2 regions of the Serratia sp. FDAARGOS_506 genome follow, and region 2 is predicted to be linked to the other one. Evidence: predicted binding sites of a transcription regulator. Region 2 holds the regulator's gene; the other holds the start of a gene.
The links. The regulator Fur, encoded in region 2, represses iron uptake genes when iron is present. The targets are predictions, from matches to a motif close to ATAATAATGAGAACNACTATCAA.
Positions count from the first base shown of each region.

Region 1 (9,068 bases), 1.8 Mb from region 2:
CGCTGGAGTACCGTCTGGCACAGGCGGAACAGCGCGCCGCTCAGGCTGAAACCCGCGCCACTGCAGCGGAACGCCGGGCGCAACAGTTGGAACAGCGTACCGCCAGCGCCGAGCGGCAAACCGCGCAGGTCGCGCAGCGCGCCGCCGCGTTGGAAACGCAATCCCCCTCGACCGGCGCACTGAAACTGAACGGCTTCAACGATCTGAAACTGTACGGCGACGTGGAGTTCAACCTGGACGGCGCCAGCCGCAGCGGCCAGCTGACGTCGCTGAAAGGCAGCGACAACAAGGACTGGAAGCCCGGCAATAAAGAACGCTGGGACATCAACGGTCGCATTCTGGTAGGGCTGGACGGCTACCGCCGCAATCCGGACGGCAATTTCTCCGGCTTTAGCGTACAGCCGCTGGCGGACATGAGCGGCAAAATGAACCTGGACGACGCCGCGTTCTTCTTCGGCAATGAAAAGAACTGGCAAACCAAAATCGGCCGCTTCGAGGCCTACGACATGTTCCCGCTGAATCAGGACACCTTCATTCAGTACTCAGGCAATACCGCCAACGATCTTTACGCTGACGGCTTTGGCTATATCTATATGATGAAAGAAGGTCGCGGCCGCAGCAGCAGCGGCGGAAACCTGATGTTGAGCAAATATGCCGGTGATGTCTATTTCGAGCTGAACACGCTGGTGGAAGACGGTACCTCGCTGTTCCAGGACAGCAGCTACCACGGCAACTCACTGAACAATAAGAAAAACGTCGCTTATTTGCGCCCGGTGATCGCCTGGAAGAAAGACGCCTTCAGCGTTGCAGCGGCGATGGAAAGCAACGTGGTGAATAACGCCTACGGTTATCAGGACGACCAAGGCCGCTTCGTCGATCAGTCCAAGCGCAACGGCTACGGCATGACGATGAGCTGGAACAACAGCGCCGCCGATCCGGATAACGGCGTGGTGGCCAACCTGAGCACCGCCTATCTGGATGCGTCAGGCGAGCAAGACTTCACCGCCGGCGTCAACGTGCTGTGGCGGCGCTTCGAACTGGGCTATATCTATGCCCATAACAATATCAAAGAGTTCAATACCGCCGGGATCGCCGCCGATATCCACAATCCGCTCAGCGAACCGGGCAACTACGACATCCACACCGTTCACGCGTCGTATCAGATACCTAACATTATGAATATGAAGAATTTCAATTTGTATTTAGGCGCCTATGTTTCACTGCTGGAAGCCAACGCCGAGAACAAGATCGCCAACGGTGACAACGACCAGCGTTACGGCGTGCGCGCCAGATTCAAATATTTCTTCTGACATCGATAAATACATTTCCGCCGTGCAAAGCGCGGCGGCATTTTAATTCAGCAAGGGGACAACATGGACATTACCGCAACCGCCAACGCGCTGTTGCCGCTGCTCGGCGGTAAAGAGAACATCGCCAGCGCCGCCCACTGCGCCACGCGCCTGCGCCTGGTGTTGGTGGATGACAGCAAGGTGGACAAAGAGGCCATCGGCAAACTGGACGGCGTCAAAGGCTGTTTCAGCAACGCCGGTCAGATCCAGGTGATCTTCGGCACCGGGCTGGTCAACAAGGTGCATGCGGAATTCATCAAGGCGGCGGGCATCAGCGAATCCAGCAAGGCCGAAGCTGCCGATATCGCGGCGAAAAAGCTCAACCCACTGCAGCGCATCGCCCGACTGCTGTCGAACATCTTCGTGCCAATCATCCCGGCGATCGTCGCTTCCGGCCTGCTGATGGGGCTGCTCGGCATGGTGAAAACCTACGGCTGGGCCGATGCCAACAGCGCGCTGTTCATCATGCTGGATATGTTCAGTTCGGCGGCGTTCATTATCCTGCCGATTCTGATCGGCTTCACCGCCGCACGCGAATTCGGCGGCAATCCCTATCTGGGTGCCACGCTCGGCGGCATTTTGACGCATCCGGCGCTGACCAACGCCTGGGGCGTCGCCGGAGGGTTCCACACCATGAACTTCTTCGGTCTGGACATCGCCATGATCGGCTATCAGGGTACCGTGTTCCCGGTGTTGCTGACGGTGTGGTTCATGAGCTTGCTGGAGAAACGGCTGCGCAAAGTGATCCCCAACGCGCTCGATCTGATCCTGACGCCGTTCCTGACGGTGGTGATCTCAGGCTTTGTCGCTCTGCTGTTTATCGGCCCCGCCGGCCGCGCGTTGGGCGACGGCATCTCCTTCGTGCTCAGCACGCTGATTGCCCATGCGGGGTGGTTCGCCGGGCTGCTGTTCGGCGGCCTCTATTCCGCTATCGTCATCACCGGCATCCACCACAGCTTCCACGCGGTAGAAGCCGGGCTGCTCGGCAATCCCAATATCGGCGTCAACTTCCTGCTGCCTATCTGGTCGATGGCCAACATCGCTCAAGGCGGCGCCTGCCTGGCGGTGTATTTCAAAACTCGCGATGCCAAAATCAAAGCCATCGCGGTGCCTTCGGCCTTTTCCGCCATGCTCGGCATCACCGAGGCGGCGCTGTTCGGCATCAACCTGCGCTTTGTGAAACCGTTCCTGGCGGCGCTGGCGGGCGGCGCGCTTGGCGGCGCCTGGGTGGTGGCCAACCATGTCGGCATGAACGCGGTCGGGCTGACGGCGATCCCCGGCATGGCGATCGTGCAAGCCAGCTCGCTGGTCAGCTATATCATCGGCCTGGCGATCGCGTTTGGCAGCGCCTTCGTCCTCTCTCTGCTGCTGAAATATAAAACGGACGCGCAATGATGGAAGAACTCAGCTTAATCAAACAGGCGCTGCGGGCGGTAATGAACGGCCTGCCAGAGGCGCTGCGCGATCCGCACCGCCCGGCGTGGCATCTGGCGCCCAGCGTTGGCCTGCTGAACGATCCCAACGGCTTTATCCAACACAACGGCGTTTATCACCTGTTCTATCAGTGGAATCCGCTGGGCTGCGATCATCGCAACAAGTGCTGGGGACACTGGCAGTCGATCGATTTATTGCGTTGGGAACATCTGCCGATCGCCCTGGCGCCAGGGGCCTGTTACGACAGCCACGGCTGTTACTCCGGATCGGCGGTGGTGGCGGAAGACAAAATCATGCTGATCTACACCGGCAACGTGAAATTCCCCGACGGTTCGCGCACCGCTTACCAATGCCTGGCTCAGGAAAGCGATCGGGGCGAATATCGCAAACTCGGGCCGGTGCTGCCGCTGCCGACGGGCTACAGCGGCCACGTACGCGATCCGAAAGTGTGGCGGCATCAGGATGCCTGGTACATGGTGCTCGGCGCGCGTGACTTGCAGGATCGCGGCAAGGTGCTGCTGTTTTGCTCCAGCGATCTGCGCGACTGGCAAGCGCTGGGTGAGATCGCCGGTTCCGGCCTGAACGACCTGGGGGAATTCGGCTACATGTGGGAGTGCCCGGATCTGTTCGCGTTGGACGGCGACGATGTGTTGATCTGCTGCCCGCAGGGGCTGGCGACGCAGCCGGAACGCTACCTCAACCGTTACCAGGCCGGTTATCTGCTCGGCAAGTTGGATTACCGGAAGGCGGCCTTCAGCCACGGCGAATTTCGCGAACTGGACGCCGGCTTCGAGTTCTATGCGCCGCAGACGACGCTGGCGGAAGATGGCCGCCGCCTGCTGTTCGGCTGGATGGGTGTGCCCGAACAAGATGAAGAGAATCACCCGACGCGCCGTTACGGCTGGATCCACACCATGACCTGCCCGCGCGAGCTGTCGCTGCGGCAGGGCCGCCTTCACCAGCGCCCGGCGCGCGAGTTGCAACAGCTGCGCGGCGAACGGTCATGCTGGCATGGCCGCGCCGATGACGCCCCCGCCTATGCGCTGGGGGTGGCGGAGCTGCAGCTGACGCCGCAAGGCGCTTTCAGCGCCGCCTTTGGCGATGCGATGCGGTTGAACTGGGACGGCGAACGGCTGCAGCTGACGCGCGCTTCCCTGGCCGACGGCCGGCCGGAGCACCGCTACTGGCGCGGCTCAGTCACCCATCTGCAGGTGCTGTTCGATCGTTCCAGCGTAGAGATCTTCATCAACCATGGCGAGGCGGTCATGAGCGCACGCTACTTCCCGGTAGATGAACCGCAACTGCGGCTGTCCGGAAACGCACCGCTGGCGTTGGAATACTGGCCGCTGACGCCATGCATGCTAGAATGACGCATCCTCCGATGACTTCAGATGGCGTCAGTGAAAAAAAATAAACGCATTACCATCAGTGACATCGCCACGCTGGCCGGGGTGTCGAAATCGACCGCCAGCCTGGTGCTGAACGGCCGCAGCAAGGAATATCGGGTGTCCGACGACACCCGCGATCGCATTCTGGCGCTGGCGCACGAACACCATTATCAACCCAGCATCCACGCCCGTTCTTTGCGCTCCAACCGCAGCCACACGCTGGGGCTGGTGGTGCCGGAAATGACCAACTATGGCTTTGCGGTGATTTCGCGCGAACTGGAAACACTGTGCCGCGAAGCCGGCCTGCAGCTGTTGATCGCCTGCACCGATGAAAATCCGGCGCAGGAGATGATGGCGGTGAACAGTCTGGTGCAGCGGCAGGTCGACGGTTTAATCGTCGCTTCCAGCCAGTTGAACGACGTGGAATACCAAAAAATCAACGCCGGGCTGCCGGTGGTGCAGATGGATCGCCTGATCGCCGGTTCCGAACTGCCGCTGGTGATCACCGACTCGGTGAATGCGACCGCCGACCTGGTGGAAAAGGTCGCACGCCAACATCCGGATGAAATCTATTTCCTCGGCGGGCAGCCGCGCATTTCACCGACCCGCGATCGATTGGCCGGCTTCCAGCTTGGCCTGGAGCGCGCCGGCGTATCGTGTAAACCGGAATGGATCATCAACGGCAGCTACCACCCCAGTTCGGGTTACGAGATGTTCGCTCAGCTGTGCGCGCAGCTGGGGCGCCCGCCTAAAGCGCTGTTCACCGCCGCCTGCGGCCTGTTGGAAGGGGTGTTGCGTTATCTGACGCAGCATCAACTGATGGAGAGTGACATCCACCTGTGCAGCTTCGACGATCACTACCTCTTCGACTGCATGACGCTGAAGATAGACACGGTCGCACAGGATTGCCGGGCGCTGGCGCAACATAGCTTCGACCAGGTCACCGCGCTCATCGATGAGCGGCCGCTGGAACAGAAGGCACTTTATCTGCCGGGCCACATCCACTGGCGCCATGCCGGCTCCCGGGCGTTGTTGGCCGGGGAGTGATATCTCTGAATCCATAAAAAAGGGCGCCTGAGCGCCCTTTATCGTTTTGCTGCCGCTACTTGGCGGCGCCTTCCATGCCCACCAGCCCCACTTTCAGGTAGCCGGCTTTACGCAGGGTGTCCATCACGCTCATCAGCGTTTCATAGTCCACACTCTTGTCCGCCTGGAAGAAGATGGTGGTTTCTTTGTTCGCCTGAGTGCGTTGATCCAGCACCGAAGTCAGCTGATCGGCATTCACCGGCTGATCGCCGACGTAGAGCTGCTTGTCGGCCTTCACCGACAGGAACACCGGTTTCTCCGGCCGCGGCTGCGGTTTGGCGGAAGAAGCCGGCAGATCGACGCGGATATCTACCGTTGCCAGCGGCGCGGCCACCATAAAGATGATCAACAGCACCAACATGACGTCGATAAACGGCGTCACGTTGATTTCATGCAGTTCGCCGCTGTCGTCCAGATCTTCATTTAAGCGCATCGCCATGACTCACCCCGCCCGCAGTTGATGTGCGTGCTGTGAGCGCTTGGCTTCCGCCGTCGCGGCCAGATCCAGATCGCGGCCCTGCAGCAGCAAGACCTGCGCCGCCACATCGCCCACCTGGGCACGGTGGCCGCTGATGACGCGCGCGAAGATGTTGTAGATAACGACGGCAGGGATCGCCGCGACCAGGCCCAGCGCGGTCGCCAGCAGCGCTTCCGCGATGCCCGGAGCCACGACCGCCAGGTTGGTGGTCTGCGAATGGGCGATGCCGATGAAGCTGTTCATGATGCCCCACACGGTGCCGAACAGGCCGACGAACGGCGAGATGGCGCCGATGGTGGCCAGGAAACCGTTGCCGCGCCCCATGTTGCGGCTGTAGGCCGCCACGCGGCGCTCGAGGCGGAAGCCGGTACGCTCTTTGATGCCGTTGTTGTCGTTGGATTCCGCAGACAGCTCCAGCTCATTTTGCGCGTCGTTCAGCAACACCGCGCTGACGCTCTCAGGCGAGAAGTTTTGTGCCAGCTCGGAGGCTTCATCCAGCGAGCGCGCTTCGGCCAGCGCCAGCTGTTCGCGGCGCAGACGGCGCTTGGCGCGCAGCAGTTCGCTGCCTTTGGAGAACAGAATGGTCCAGGTCACGATCGAGGCCAGAACCAAGCCGATCATCACCGCTTTCACCACCACGTCGGCGTGCTGATACATGCCCCAAACGGACAGGTCCATGCCGCGGGTTTCCGGTGGCTGGATCGTTGGCGCCGGGTTCACCGGCGTGATGCTCTCCGGCGCGGCGGCCGCCGGGGCTGGCGCGGTGGTCGGCGCAACGCTTTCGGTAACAGCCGGATTGGCCGCCGGCGCAGCCTGTGCGCTGCCGGCCAGCCCCACGACCAGCACCATAGAAGCCATCAGGCTGCGGCCAAAGGCCTTGCCCCACTGCGCCCGGCCCTGGCCGAACGATCCTTGATTTAAATTCTTGCCAGCCGTTTTCACGCTGTGCCTCCACCCATTACCGATCAAAATTAAGGAATAATTCAGCGTGCGATCATATCAAACCAACCGGGGATTGATAGTAGTTCTCATTATTATTTACCAAATAAACGAGAAAATTTTAGCCAGCCCCGCCGCAAAGCGCCAACCCGCTCCCGTTCACCGCCAAAAGCCCCTTTTATAGGGTTATTTCGTTACTCTTCTCCCACAACGGCGCAACAATGCCGCGCTGCCAAATGGCATCTCGGCCGATGAATGGACTTCTCTCTCGCACCAGGGCAGAAGGATGAGGCGAGAAATGCGCACCCGGCAGCCAATTATAGCCGTTTCTGTATCTGGAAGTTAAAACGTCTGGATGGCTATATTAACTCATGTTAACGTAAGGGCTATCGCAAACGGGCACGTGCAGAGCAACCAGAGGTGAGCCAGGTACCATGACGTCAAAACACATCGAAACCACGCTGATCGGCGCCGGCCGCGGCAAACGCTATACCCAGGGCTCCGTCAATCCCGTCACGCAACGCGCCTCTTCTTTGGTCTTCGACTCCGTCGCCGCCAAAAAGCACGCCACCGCGCAACGCGCCCACGGCGAGCTGTTTTACGGCCGACGCGGCACGCTGACCCACTTCGCCCTGCAGGATGCGATGGTGGAACTGGAGCGCGGCGCCGGCTGCGTGCTGTACCCCTGCGGCGCAGCGGCGGTGGCCAATGCGATCCTGTCGTTCGTCGGCGCCGGCGATCACCTGCTGGTCACGGGTTCGGCATACGAACCGACCCAGGATTTCTGCACCCACATCCTCGGCCGCATGAACGTCAGCACCACCTATTTCGATCCGCTGATCGGCGCCCATATCGCCACGCTGATCCAACCCAATACCCGCGTGGTATTCCTGGAATCCCCCGGCTCCATTACCCTGGAAGTGCAGGACATTCCGGCGATGGTGCAAGCCATTCGCGCCGTGGCGCCGGACGTGGTGATCATGATAGACAACACCTGGGCGGCGGGCGTGCTGTTCAAGGCATTGGATTTCGACATCGACATTTCGATCCAGGCCGGCACCAAATACCTGATCGGCCATTCCGATTACATGCTCGGCACCGCCGTCGCCAACGCGCGCTGTTGGGATCGGCTGCGCGAGTACTCCTACCTGATGGGGCAGATGGTGGATGCCGACACCGCCTACATGGCGAGCCGCGGCCTGCGCACCCTGAGCGTGCGCCTGAAGCAGCACGAGCGCAGCAGCATCGAAGTCGCCAACTGGCTGGCGGCACGGCCGGAGGTGGCGACGGTCAATCACCCTGCGCTGCCCAGCTGCAAGGGCCACGAGTTCTACCGCCGCGACTTCAGCGGCTGCAACGGGCTGTTCTCCTTCGTGCTGAAAGAGCGGCTGGATGATGCGCAGCTGGCCGCCTACCTGGACAACTTCAGCCACTTCAGCATGGCCTACTCCTGGGGTGGCTTCGAATCGCTGATCCTGGCCAACCAGCCGGAAGAGCTGGAAGCGATTCGCCCGGCGGGCGGCGTCGATTTCTCCGGCACGCTGGTACGCGTGCATATCGGCCTGGAGAACGTCGAAGACCTGATCGCCGATCTGGCGGCCGGCTTCGATCGCCTCAACGGCGTGCGCTAAGGCGGATTCCGCTAATTTTCTTCGTCTCGTTTAATGTCGGCTTAAGCTATTAGCGGTACACTAACCGGGTAACTGTCAGATACGGTAACCGCCGCATCCTGGAGAACGTGACCCCGGGCGCAACCGGCATGCAACAGGACATAAAATGGATGTATTACGAGAGATTATTCATGCGCTTTGGCAGCAGGACTTTATCGCCCTCGCCGATCCAAGCGTAATTTGGGTGGTTTACGCCGTACTTTTCACCACTCTGTTTTTGGAAAACGGACTGCTGCCCGCCTCCTTCCTCCCCGGCGACAGCCTGCTGCTGCTGTCGGGTGCGCTGATCGCCAAAGGCGTGATGGGCTTTGCCCCCACCCTGCTGATTCTGACCGCCGCCGCTGGCCTCGGCTGCTGGCTGAGCTATATCCAGGGCCGTTGGCTGGGCCACACCGGCCTGGTGAAAGGTTGGCTGCTGCAATTGCCGGCGCAATATCACCAGCGCGCGCATAACCTGTTCAACCGCCACGGGCTGACGGCGCTGCTGATCGGCCGCTTCCTCGGCTTCGTGCGCACGCTGCTGCCGACCATGGCCGGCATTTCCGGGCTCAACAGCTCGCGCTTCCAGGTGTTCAACTGGCTGAGTGCAGCGATCTGGGTCTGCGCGCTGGTGGGCCTCGGCTACGCTTTCAGCCAAATCCCGCTGGTGAAGCGCTACGAAAGCCAGGTGATGACTGGCCTGATGCTGTTGCCGCTGTTGCTGTTGTTCGTTGGCCTGCTGGGT
Region 1 covers NZ_CP033831.1:795,327-804,394, forward strand. The annotation lists gene EGY12_RS04040 (carbohydrate porin) at 1-1,310, shown strand, start outside; gene EGY12_RS04045 (sucrose-specific PTS transporter subunit IIBC) at 1,374-2,744, shown strand; gene EGY12_RS04050 (sucrose-6-phosphate hydrolase) at 2,744-4,153, shown strand; gene EGY12_RS04055 (LacI family DNA-binding transcriptional regulator) at 4,175-5,218, shown strand; gene exbD (TonB system transport protein ExbD) at 5,274-5,696, opposite strand; gene exbB (tol-pal system-associated acyl-CoA thioesterase) at 5,700-6,677, opposite strand; gene metC (cystathionine beta-lyase) at 7,109-8,305, shown strand; gene EGY12_RS04075 (DedA family protein) at 8,451-9,068, shown strand, end outside.
Region 1: exbB (tol-pal system-associated acyl-CoA thioesterase) is a predicted target of Fur. The motif match lies at 6,751-6,773, and genes of this name have one in related genera.

Region 2 (9,068 bases):
TACTGGCAGCTGTTCAGAAACGACTTCCTGCCGCGCTGGTATGCCACTTCCGGCGACGCCAAGCCGAAAATGCTGGCGAATACCGACACCGAAAACCTGGATCAGTTTGTGGCGCCGTTCACCGGCGACCAGTGGAAGCGTACCAAGGACGACAAAAACATTCTGATGACGCCGGCTTCGCGCTTTGTCAGCAATGCCGATCTGCAGACGCTGCCTGCCGGCGCACTGCGCGGCCAGATCGTGCCGACGCCGATGCAGGTGAAGGTCCACGCACAGGACGCCGATCTGCGCCAAGGGGTATCGCCGGATCTGAGCACGCTGGTCAAGCCGGCGGCGGACGTCGTCAACCAGCGCTTCGCACTGCTGGGCGTGCCGGTTCAGGCCAACGGCTATCCGATCAAGACCGACATCCAGCCGGGCAAGTTTAAAGGCGCGATGGCGGTGCCGGGCGCCTATGAGCTGAAAATTGGTAAGAAAGAGGCCCGGGTGATCGGCTTCGATCAGGCCGGGGTGTTCTACGGGCTGCAGTCGATCCTGTCGTTAGTGCCGAGCGACGGCAGCGGCAAGATTGCCACGCTGGACGCCAGCGATGCGCCGCGCTTCCAGTATCGCGGCATTTTCCTCGACGTGGCGCGCAACTTCCATAAGAAGGACGCGGTGCTGCGCCTGCTGGATCAGATGGCGGCCTACAAGCTCAACAAATTCCACTTCCACCTGAGCGATGACGAAGGCTGGCGCATCGAGATCCCCGGTTTGCCTGAGCTGACGGAAGTCGGCGGCCAGCGCTGCCACGATTTGAGCGAAACCACCTGCCTGCTGCCTCAGTACGGCCAAGGGCCGGACGTCTACGGCGGCTTCTTCAGCCGTCAGGACTATATCGACATCATCAAATACGCCCAGGCGCGCCAGATTGAGGTGATCCCGGAGATCGACATGCCGGCGCACGCCCGCGCCGCGGTGGTCTCGATGGAAGCGCGCTATAAAAAGCTGCATGCCGCCGGGAAAGAGCAGGAGGCCAACGAATTCCGCCTGGTGGATCCGACCGATACCTCCAACACCACCTCCGTGCAGTTCTTTAACCGCCAGAGCTATCTGAACCCGTGCCTGGACTCTTCCCAGCGCTTTGTCGACAAGGTAATCGGCGAGATCGCGCAGATGCATAAAGAGGCCGGTCAGCCGATCAAGACCTGGCACTTCGGCGGCGACGAAGCGAAAAACATTCGCCTGGGCGCCGGCTACACCGACAAGGCGAAACCGGAGCCGGGCAAAGGCATCATCGATCAGAGCAACGAAGACAAGCCGTGGGCCAAGTCGCAGGTGTGCCAGACGATGATCAAAGAAGGCAAGGTGGCCGACATGGAGCACCTGCCGAGCTACTTCGGCCAAGAGGTCAGCAAGCTGGTGAAGGCGCACGGCATCGACAGAATGCAGGCCTGGCAGGATGGTCTGAAAGACGCCGAGAACGCGAAGGCGTTCGCCACCTCGCGCGTGGGCGTCAACTTCTGGGATACCCTGTACTGGGGCGGTTTCGATAGCGTCAATGACTGGGCCAACAAAGGGTATGAAGTGGTGGTTTCCAACCCGGACTACGTCTATATGGACTTCCCGTACGAGGTGAACCCGGACGAGCGCGGTTACTACTGGGGCACCCGCTTCAGCGACGAGCGCAAAGTGTTCAGCTTCGCGCCGGATAACATGCCGCAGAACGCGGAAACCTCGGTCGACCGCGACGGCAACCACTTCAACGCCAAGAGCGACAAGCCGTGGCCGGGCGCCTACGGGCTGTCCGCTCAGCTGTGGAGCGAAACCCAGCGCACCGATCCGCAGATGGAATACATGATTTTCCCACGCGCGCTGTCGGTGGCTGAACGCGCCTGGCACCGCGCCGGTTGGGAGCAGGACTATCGCGCCGGCCGCGAATACAAAGGCGGGGAAACCCACTTTGTCGATACCAAGACGCTGGAGAAAGACTGGCTGCGCTTCGCCAATATCCTGGGGCAGCGTGAACTGGCCAAGCTGGACAAAGGCGGCGTCGCTTACCGTCTGCCGGTGCCGGGCGCACGCGTAGCGGGCGGCAAGCTGGAGGCGAATATCGCCCTGCCAGGGTTGGGCATCGAGTACTCCACCGACGGCGGTAAGCAGTGGCAACATTATGACGCCAAGGCCAAGCCGACGGTCTCGGGTGACGTTCAGGTGCGTTCGGTCAGCCCGGACGGCAAGCGCTACAGCCGCGCCGAGAAGGTCTAAGCTCGGTGCAATGGCCTGCTGCCCTGGCGGCGGCCGTATAACGAAGGGGGAATGCGTTCGCCCGCGCGTGTCGGCGTAGGGCGGACGTTGAAGTGAGAGGAGTACGTGGAGTCGCTGTGCCGCTGCAATTGTGATATTTCATGACATGATTTTCCCCGGCTTGTCCGGGGATTTTTTTGCCCGTTGCACGGCGGGCATAAAAAAACCGCCTCGGTGTGAGGCGGTTTTTCATAGCCGGTCAGGCTTATTTCTTGTCGTGCAGCGTTTCGTCTTCGCGGCAGTCACCGGTTTCACAGTGACCGTACAGATACAGGCTGTGGTTGGTGAGCTTGATGCCGTGTTGCTTGGCGATATCACGCTGGCGCACTTCGATGGATTCGTCGCTGAATTCGATCACTTTGCCACAGTCCAGGCAAATCAGGTGATCGTGGTGATGCTGTTGGGTCAGCTCGAACACGGACTTGCCGCCTTCGAAATTGTGACGTGTCACAATGCCCGCATCGTCAAACTGGTTCAGTACGCGATAAACCGTTGCCAACCCGATCTCTTCGCCCATATCAATCAGTTTTTTGTACAAATCTTCCGCACTGACGTGATGGCATTCCGGATTTTGCAGTACTTCCAGGATTTTGAGTCGCGGAAGCGTGACTTTTAAGCCGGCCTTCTTCAATGCGATGTTGTTGTCGGTCATGCGAATTCAGTCCTGTTACTATGCTAATCAAGTTGAGGCGTACTCGCCTGTGGCATCGGTCGGCACAAAGAGTTAATGCGTCTCATTATAGAACCGGTTGTACTAAATGGAAACCGCCGGTTGTTAACAAAGATATAATTGCACTATTGCATGTTTTGCATGCAACGCCTTGATGGGTGGGATAAACCGATATCTCAGTCTACCGTGACGGGGTGGGAAGTTACAAATCTGTAGCTTCTATCGCAGCAATCCCTGCTGCCGATGACGGCCCTGTGGGCACACTATGCACTTTACAGGGCCTTTGTTCAACCTTTCGCCAGTGCCGGGGTTTAGCCGACGATATCGGCCAGGCTCAGCTCTTCGACGATCTGTTTGACCCAGGCGTCCACGCGCTCGTTGGTCAGCTCAGGCTGACGGTCTTCGTCGATCGCCAGACCGATGAAGTGGTTGTCGTCCGCCAGGCCTTTGGAGGCCTCGAAGTGGTAGCCTTTGGTCGGCCAGTGGCCCACGATGGCCGCGCCGCGCGGTTCGATGATGTCGCGGATGGTACCCATCGCGTCACAGAAGTATTCCGCGTAGTCTTCCTGGTCGCCGCAGCCGAACAGCGCCACCAGTTTGCCGTTGAAGTCGACTTCTTCCAGCGTCGGGAAGAAATCATCCCAGTCACACTGCGCTTCACCGTAGTACCAGGTCGGGATACCTAGCAGCAGGATATCGAACCCTTCCAGGTCTTCTTTGCTGCTTTTAGCGATGTCATGCACTTCAGAGACGTCGTCGCCAAACTGTTTCTGGAGAATTTTCTGGATCATTTTGGCAATGTTTTCGGTATTGCCAGTGTCGCTGCCAAAGAAAATGCCTACAGTAGCCATATCGCGTATAACCTTTAAATTCAAGTAATTGCATTACTCGACGCCGGCACTGCCGCCGCTGACGCCGATTAAAATGATGCCATGGCAAGAGCCTTTCGCCTCCGGGGCGGGCGCCGACAGGCGCAGTCTCTTACCGGTAAATGCGTATCATGCCAGAAAGTGGCGCCGGGGTTTTATCGCATTTATGCGATGCCGGAGAATGAAGAAAAGCGTGGTCGATCCGGCGTTGTCCTTAACGCCGCGCCGCGCGTGCGGCCGAAGAGATCAATGTTCCGGCTGTTCTTCCGCCAGTTGCGCCAACAGCATCTGCTCGATGAGTTCGCTGCGGCTGATGTTGCGCTGTTCCGCCAGTTTGTTCAGGGCGTCCACCGCATCCGCGTTGATTTTCAGCTCTACGCGCCGCAATCCACGCACTTTATCGCGCCGTAACTGATTGCGCTTGTTGATTCTAAGCTGTTCATCGCGGGAAAGCGGGTTGGTTTTCGGGCGCCCCGGACGGCGTTCATCTGCGAACAGATCCAGCGTCGTGCGATCCGTTTGTTCTTTTGCCATAGGTAGCGGTACTGCAAGGGAGTTTGCATCAAAAAGCGCTCGCACGCTTCCGGAGGCATCGGTTAACACACTTCGGGCCAATAAACCCTAACCCAAATTTACCCCCGAACCGGCGTTCGCGAACGCGCTGGCGCGGCGGCAAAATTATAGCGCGCCATATTACCCCAGCAGATGGAGCGACGACAATGCCTAACTGCGGGGCAAACGCGCTAAGCCGTTATCTTTAGCGCGTTTTTTCGCCAGGTGAGCGCGTTTTTCAGGCTTCGTCGAGGAAACGGTGAATGGCGCGCAGCACCGCTTCCGGTTTTTCGGCGTGCACCCAATGGCCGGTGCCGGCGACGACGTGTGCGCGGGCCTGCGGGAACTGGCGGGCGATGTCCGCCCGGTAGCTGTCCTGCACGTACGGCGACAGGCCGCCGCGAATGAACAGGGTCGGGTGCGGCCAGGCCGGTATTTCCTGCCAGCCGGTGATGTCTTCGTAGCGTTCGATCAGCACCGGCAGGTTGAAGCGCCACTCGCCGTTGTGGAAGGACTTCAGCAGGAACTGGATCACGCCTTCTTCCTGCAGGTACTCGCGCATCAGCTGAGCGGCCGCCTGGCGTTGGGTGATGCCGGCCGCACTGACGGCCTTCAGCGCGGCGAAGATCTCGTCGTGGCGGCGGGCCTGGTAATCCACCGGCGCGACGTCGATAACGATCAGCCTGGCGACGCGCTCGGGCGCGATGGCGGTCAGCGCCATCGCCGCTTTGCCGCCCATCGAATGGCCGATGACGATCGCTTTCTCCAGCTGCAGTTCGTCGAGCAGCGCCAGCAGGTCCTGCGCCATGGCGGGATAGTTCATGTCGTCGGCACGCGGGGAGAGGCCGTGGTTGCGCAGATCGACTTTGATCACGCTGTGCTGTTTATGCAGATCGCGCGCCAGCACGCCCAGGTTGTCCAGATTGCCGAACAGCCCGTGGATCAGCAGCACCGGCAGCGCGTCTGACTCGGTGGCCAGCAGTTGATAATGTAATTTCATGGCGAAGTTCATGCTGAGAGAGATTCAGATTAGGGTATCATGATTGAATCGCACGATGAATCATGCGGAATTTTCGCGGCGCGGGCTTGGCAGCGCCGGCTATAGGTATTAGTCTGCATTTTCCGTCCGGAGGCACATTGTTGTGTTCGCCCCAGCGCTTTTAACCTTATAATCCCATGGCTTGAATGCAGGATCTGGCTTCAGGTTCTAAGTAGAAAAAACAGTATTGGATAAAGATGAAAACTATTGAAGTCGACGAAGAGCTTTACCGTTATATTGCCAGCCACACGCAACACATCGGTGAAAGCGCGTCCGATATTTTACGCCGCATGTTGAAATTCACCGCAGGGCAACCGGTGCGCGCGTTGCCTGCTGCCAGTGCGCCGCAGTCCGTCGAGCTGGAAAAAACGGCGCCGGCACAGCGTCCGCGCGATCGCGTGCGCGCCATGCGTGAGCTGCTGCTGTCGGATGAATATGCCGAGCAGAACAAAGCGGTCAACCGTTTCATGCTGGTGCTGTCCACGCTGTATACCCTCGATGCCGCCGGTTTCGCCGCCGCCACCGATGCGTTGACCGGCCGTACCCGCACCTATTTTGCCGGCGATCAGCAGACCCTGCTGGCCAACGGCACGCATACCAAGCCGAAGCATGTACCGGGCACCCCTTACTGGGTGATCACCAATACCAATACCGGCCGCAAACGCAGCATGATCGAACACATCATGCAGGCCATGCAGTTCCCGGCGGAACTGATCGAGAAAGTTTGCGGTACCGTCTAATTTAGCGAACAGCCCGTCATGATGGCCGTGCGCGACGTATTTGCCCGGCCACCGACAGGGATGAGGGAGATATGTCGATGGCGAATAATCCACGTGCCGGGCAGCCCGCCCGCCAAAGCGATCTGATCAACGTAGCCCAGCTGACGTCGCAGTACTATGTGCTGCAACCGGAAGCCGGCAATTCCGCACATGCGGTGAAGTTTGGCACCTCCGGCCACCGCGGCAGCGCGCAGCGCCACAGCTTCAACGAAGCGCACATCCTCGCCATCGCTCAGGCGATCGCCGAAGTTCGTCATCAGCAGGGCACTACCGGCCCGTGCTACGTGGGCAAAGATACCCATGCGCTGTCCGAGCCGGCCTTCATTTCCGTGCTGGAAGTGTTGACCGCCAACGGCGTCGATGTGATCGTGCAGGAAAACAACGGCTTCACGCCAACGCCGGCGGTATCGCACGCCATTCTGTGCCACAACCGCCGCGGCGGCGCGCAGGCCGACGGCATCGTCATTACGCCGTCCCATAACCCACCGGAAGACGGCGGCATCAAGTACAACCCGCCGAACGGCGGCCCGGCTGACACCAACCTGACGTCGGTGATCGAAAAGCGTGCCAACGAACTGCTGGCGCAACAGCTGAAAGGCGTTCAGCGTCAGTCGCTGGATAAAGCCTGGAACAGCGGCCACTTGCACGCCAAAGATCTGGTGCAGCCTTATGTTGAAGGTCTGGTTGAGGTGGTCGATATGCCGGCCATCCAACGCGCCGGCCTGAAGCTGGGCGTGGATCCGCTCGGCGGTTCCGGCATCGCCTATTGGCAGCGCGTGGCGGAGCACTACAACCTGGATCTGACGCTGGTGAACGATTCCATCGATCAGACCTTCCGCTTTATGCACCTGGACCACGACGGCATCATCCGCATGGACTGCTCGTCCGAGTCGGCGATGGCCGGCCTGCTGGCGCTGCGCGACAAATTCGATCTGGCGTTCGCCAACGATCCGGATTACGACCGCCACGGCATCGTCACGCCGAAGGGCCTGATGAACCCGAACCACTATCTGGCGGTAGCCATCAACTACCTGTTCCAGCATCGCCCGCAGTGGGGTGCCGATGTCGCGGTAGGTAAAACGCTGGTGTCCAGCGCGATGATCGATCGCGTGGTGGCTGACCTGGGCCGCAAGCTGGTGGAAGTGCCGGTCGGCTTCAAGTGGTTCGTGGACGGCCTGTTCGACGGCAGCCTGGGCTTCGGCGGCGAAGAGAGCGCCGGGGCCTCGTTCCTGCGCTTCAACGGCCAGCCTTGGTCGACGGACAAAGACGGCATCATCATGTGCCTGCTGGCGGCTGAAATCACTGCGGTAACCGGTGAGAATCCGCAGCATCACTATGACGATCTGGCCAAGCGCTTCGGTGCGCCAAGCTACAACCGCATCCAGGCGCCGGCGACTGCGGCGCAAAAAGCGGCGCTGTCCAAGCTGTCGCCGGAGATGGTCAAGGCCAATACCCTGGCAGGCGATCCGATCACCGCACGTCTGACCGCGGCACCGGGCAACGGCGCGTCGATTGGCGGCCTGAAAGTGATGACCGACAACGGCTGGTTCGCGGCCCGTCCTTCCGGTACCGAAGAGGCTTACAAGATCTACTGCGAGAGTTTCCTCGGGGCGGAACACCGCGAGAAGATTGAGCACGAAGCGGTCGAGATCGTCAGCGAAGTGCTGGCTTCCGCCAAGTAATCATTTTTCCTGATTGATGAAAGCGCTGTTTTTACAGCGCTTTTTTTATGCCTGTAATTTAGATATATCTTTTTCTTGGCCCGCGCTTGCGCATTTAGATATATCGATCTAGATTAGCGTTATCGACGCTGTTTAGATATATCTAAACAACCTCGTATTGATGTTCCCTGTTAAAGCGAGGTATCACCCTATGTTTCATCGATTAGGTTTACACCGTCACCATCACCACCATGAATGCGAAGCGGGCGAGGGCCGCCGCCATCGCGGAGGGCGTCATCATTTCGGCGGCGACGGCGAAGAGCACGGCCGAGGGCGCGGTGGCCGCGGTGGGCGTCATCGCCTGTTCGAACACGGCGATCTGCGCCTGGTGCTGTTGGCGCTGGTGGCGCGCAAGCCCAGCCACGGTTATGAGCTGATCAAGGCGATCGAGGAAGCCTCTTCCGGTCTGTACGTGCCGAGCCCTGGGGTGATTTACCCCACGCTGACGCTGCTGGAAGAACAGGATTTCCTTGAGCCGCTCACCACCGGCAACGGCCGTAAAAGCTACCGCATTACTGCGGCGGGTGAGGGTGAGCTGCAAAAGCATCAACAGGTGGTTGAAGTCATTCTGGCGCGCCTGGCGGGCGCCGGCCGCGAACATCATCGGCACGGCAATCTGGCGGAAGGCATTTACGACGCCATGAACCGTCTGCGCAGCCTGCTGCGCGGCAACGTGATGCGCGCCGATCTCACGCCGCAGCAGGTGGAGCGCATCAACGCCGCGTTGCTGACCGCTGTGGCGGCGATCGAAAGCGAAATGCATATTCAACCCACGCAACAACAGGAGAAGAACTGATGCCCGGCCACCGTTTCAATATTACCGTTGAAGCCCTGAGCGATCGCCAGGGCAATCCCGTCGAGAAAGCGCCGCTGAGTTTTGAAGTGACCAACCACGACGATATTCTCGATATCGTCGAGCGCATCCGGGCGCGTGACGATCTGAACTTCGGCCCCGAGCAGAGCGCGGCCTTCGCCGTGGGATTAAAGCTGTTCTCCGAGGTGATGATAGAAAACCGCAAACACCCGGTGTTCGCTCCGCTGCGCGATGCGTTTAAAGAATTTATGGTCGGATTGAAGAAGGGGCCGGCGGCGTAAAGGCGCGCCAGCCGGGTTAAGGCATGAAGCGATAGCCGACGCCGGTTTCGGTCAGCA
Region 2 covers NZ_CP033831.1:2,641,279-2,650,346, forward strand. The annotation lists gene EGY12_RS12825 (beta-N-acetylhexosaminidase) at 1-2,247, shown strand, start outside; gene fur (ferric iron uptake transcriptional regulator) at 2,492-2,938, opposite strand; gene fldA (flavodoxin FldA) at 3,268-3,807, opposite strand; gene ybfE (LexA regulated protein) at 4,072-4,359, opposite strand; gene ybfF (esterase) at 4,616-5,389, opposite strand; gene seqA (replication initiation negative regulator SeqA) at 5,614-6,156, shown strand; gene pgm (phosphoglucomutase (alpha-D-glucose-1,6-bisphosphate-dependent)) at 6,234-7,877, shown strand; gene EGY12_RS12860 (PadR family transcriptional regulator) at 8,068-8,712, shown strand; gene EGY12_RS12865 (DUF3861 domain-containing protein) at 8,712-9,011, shown strand; gene kdpE (two-component system response regulator KdpE) at 9,028-9,068, opposite strand, start outside.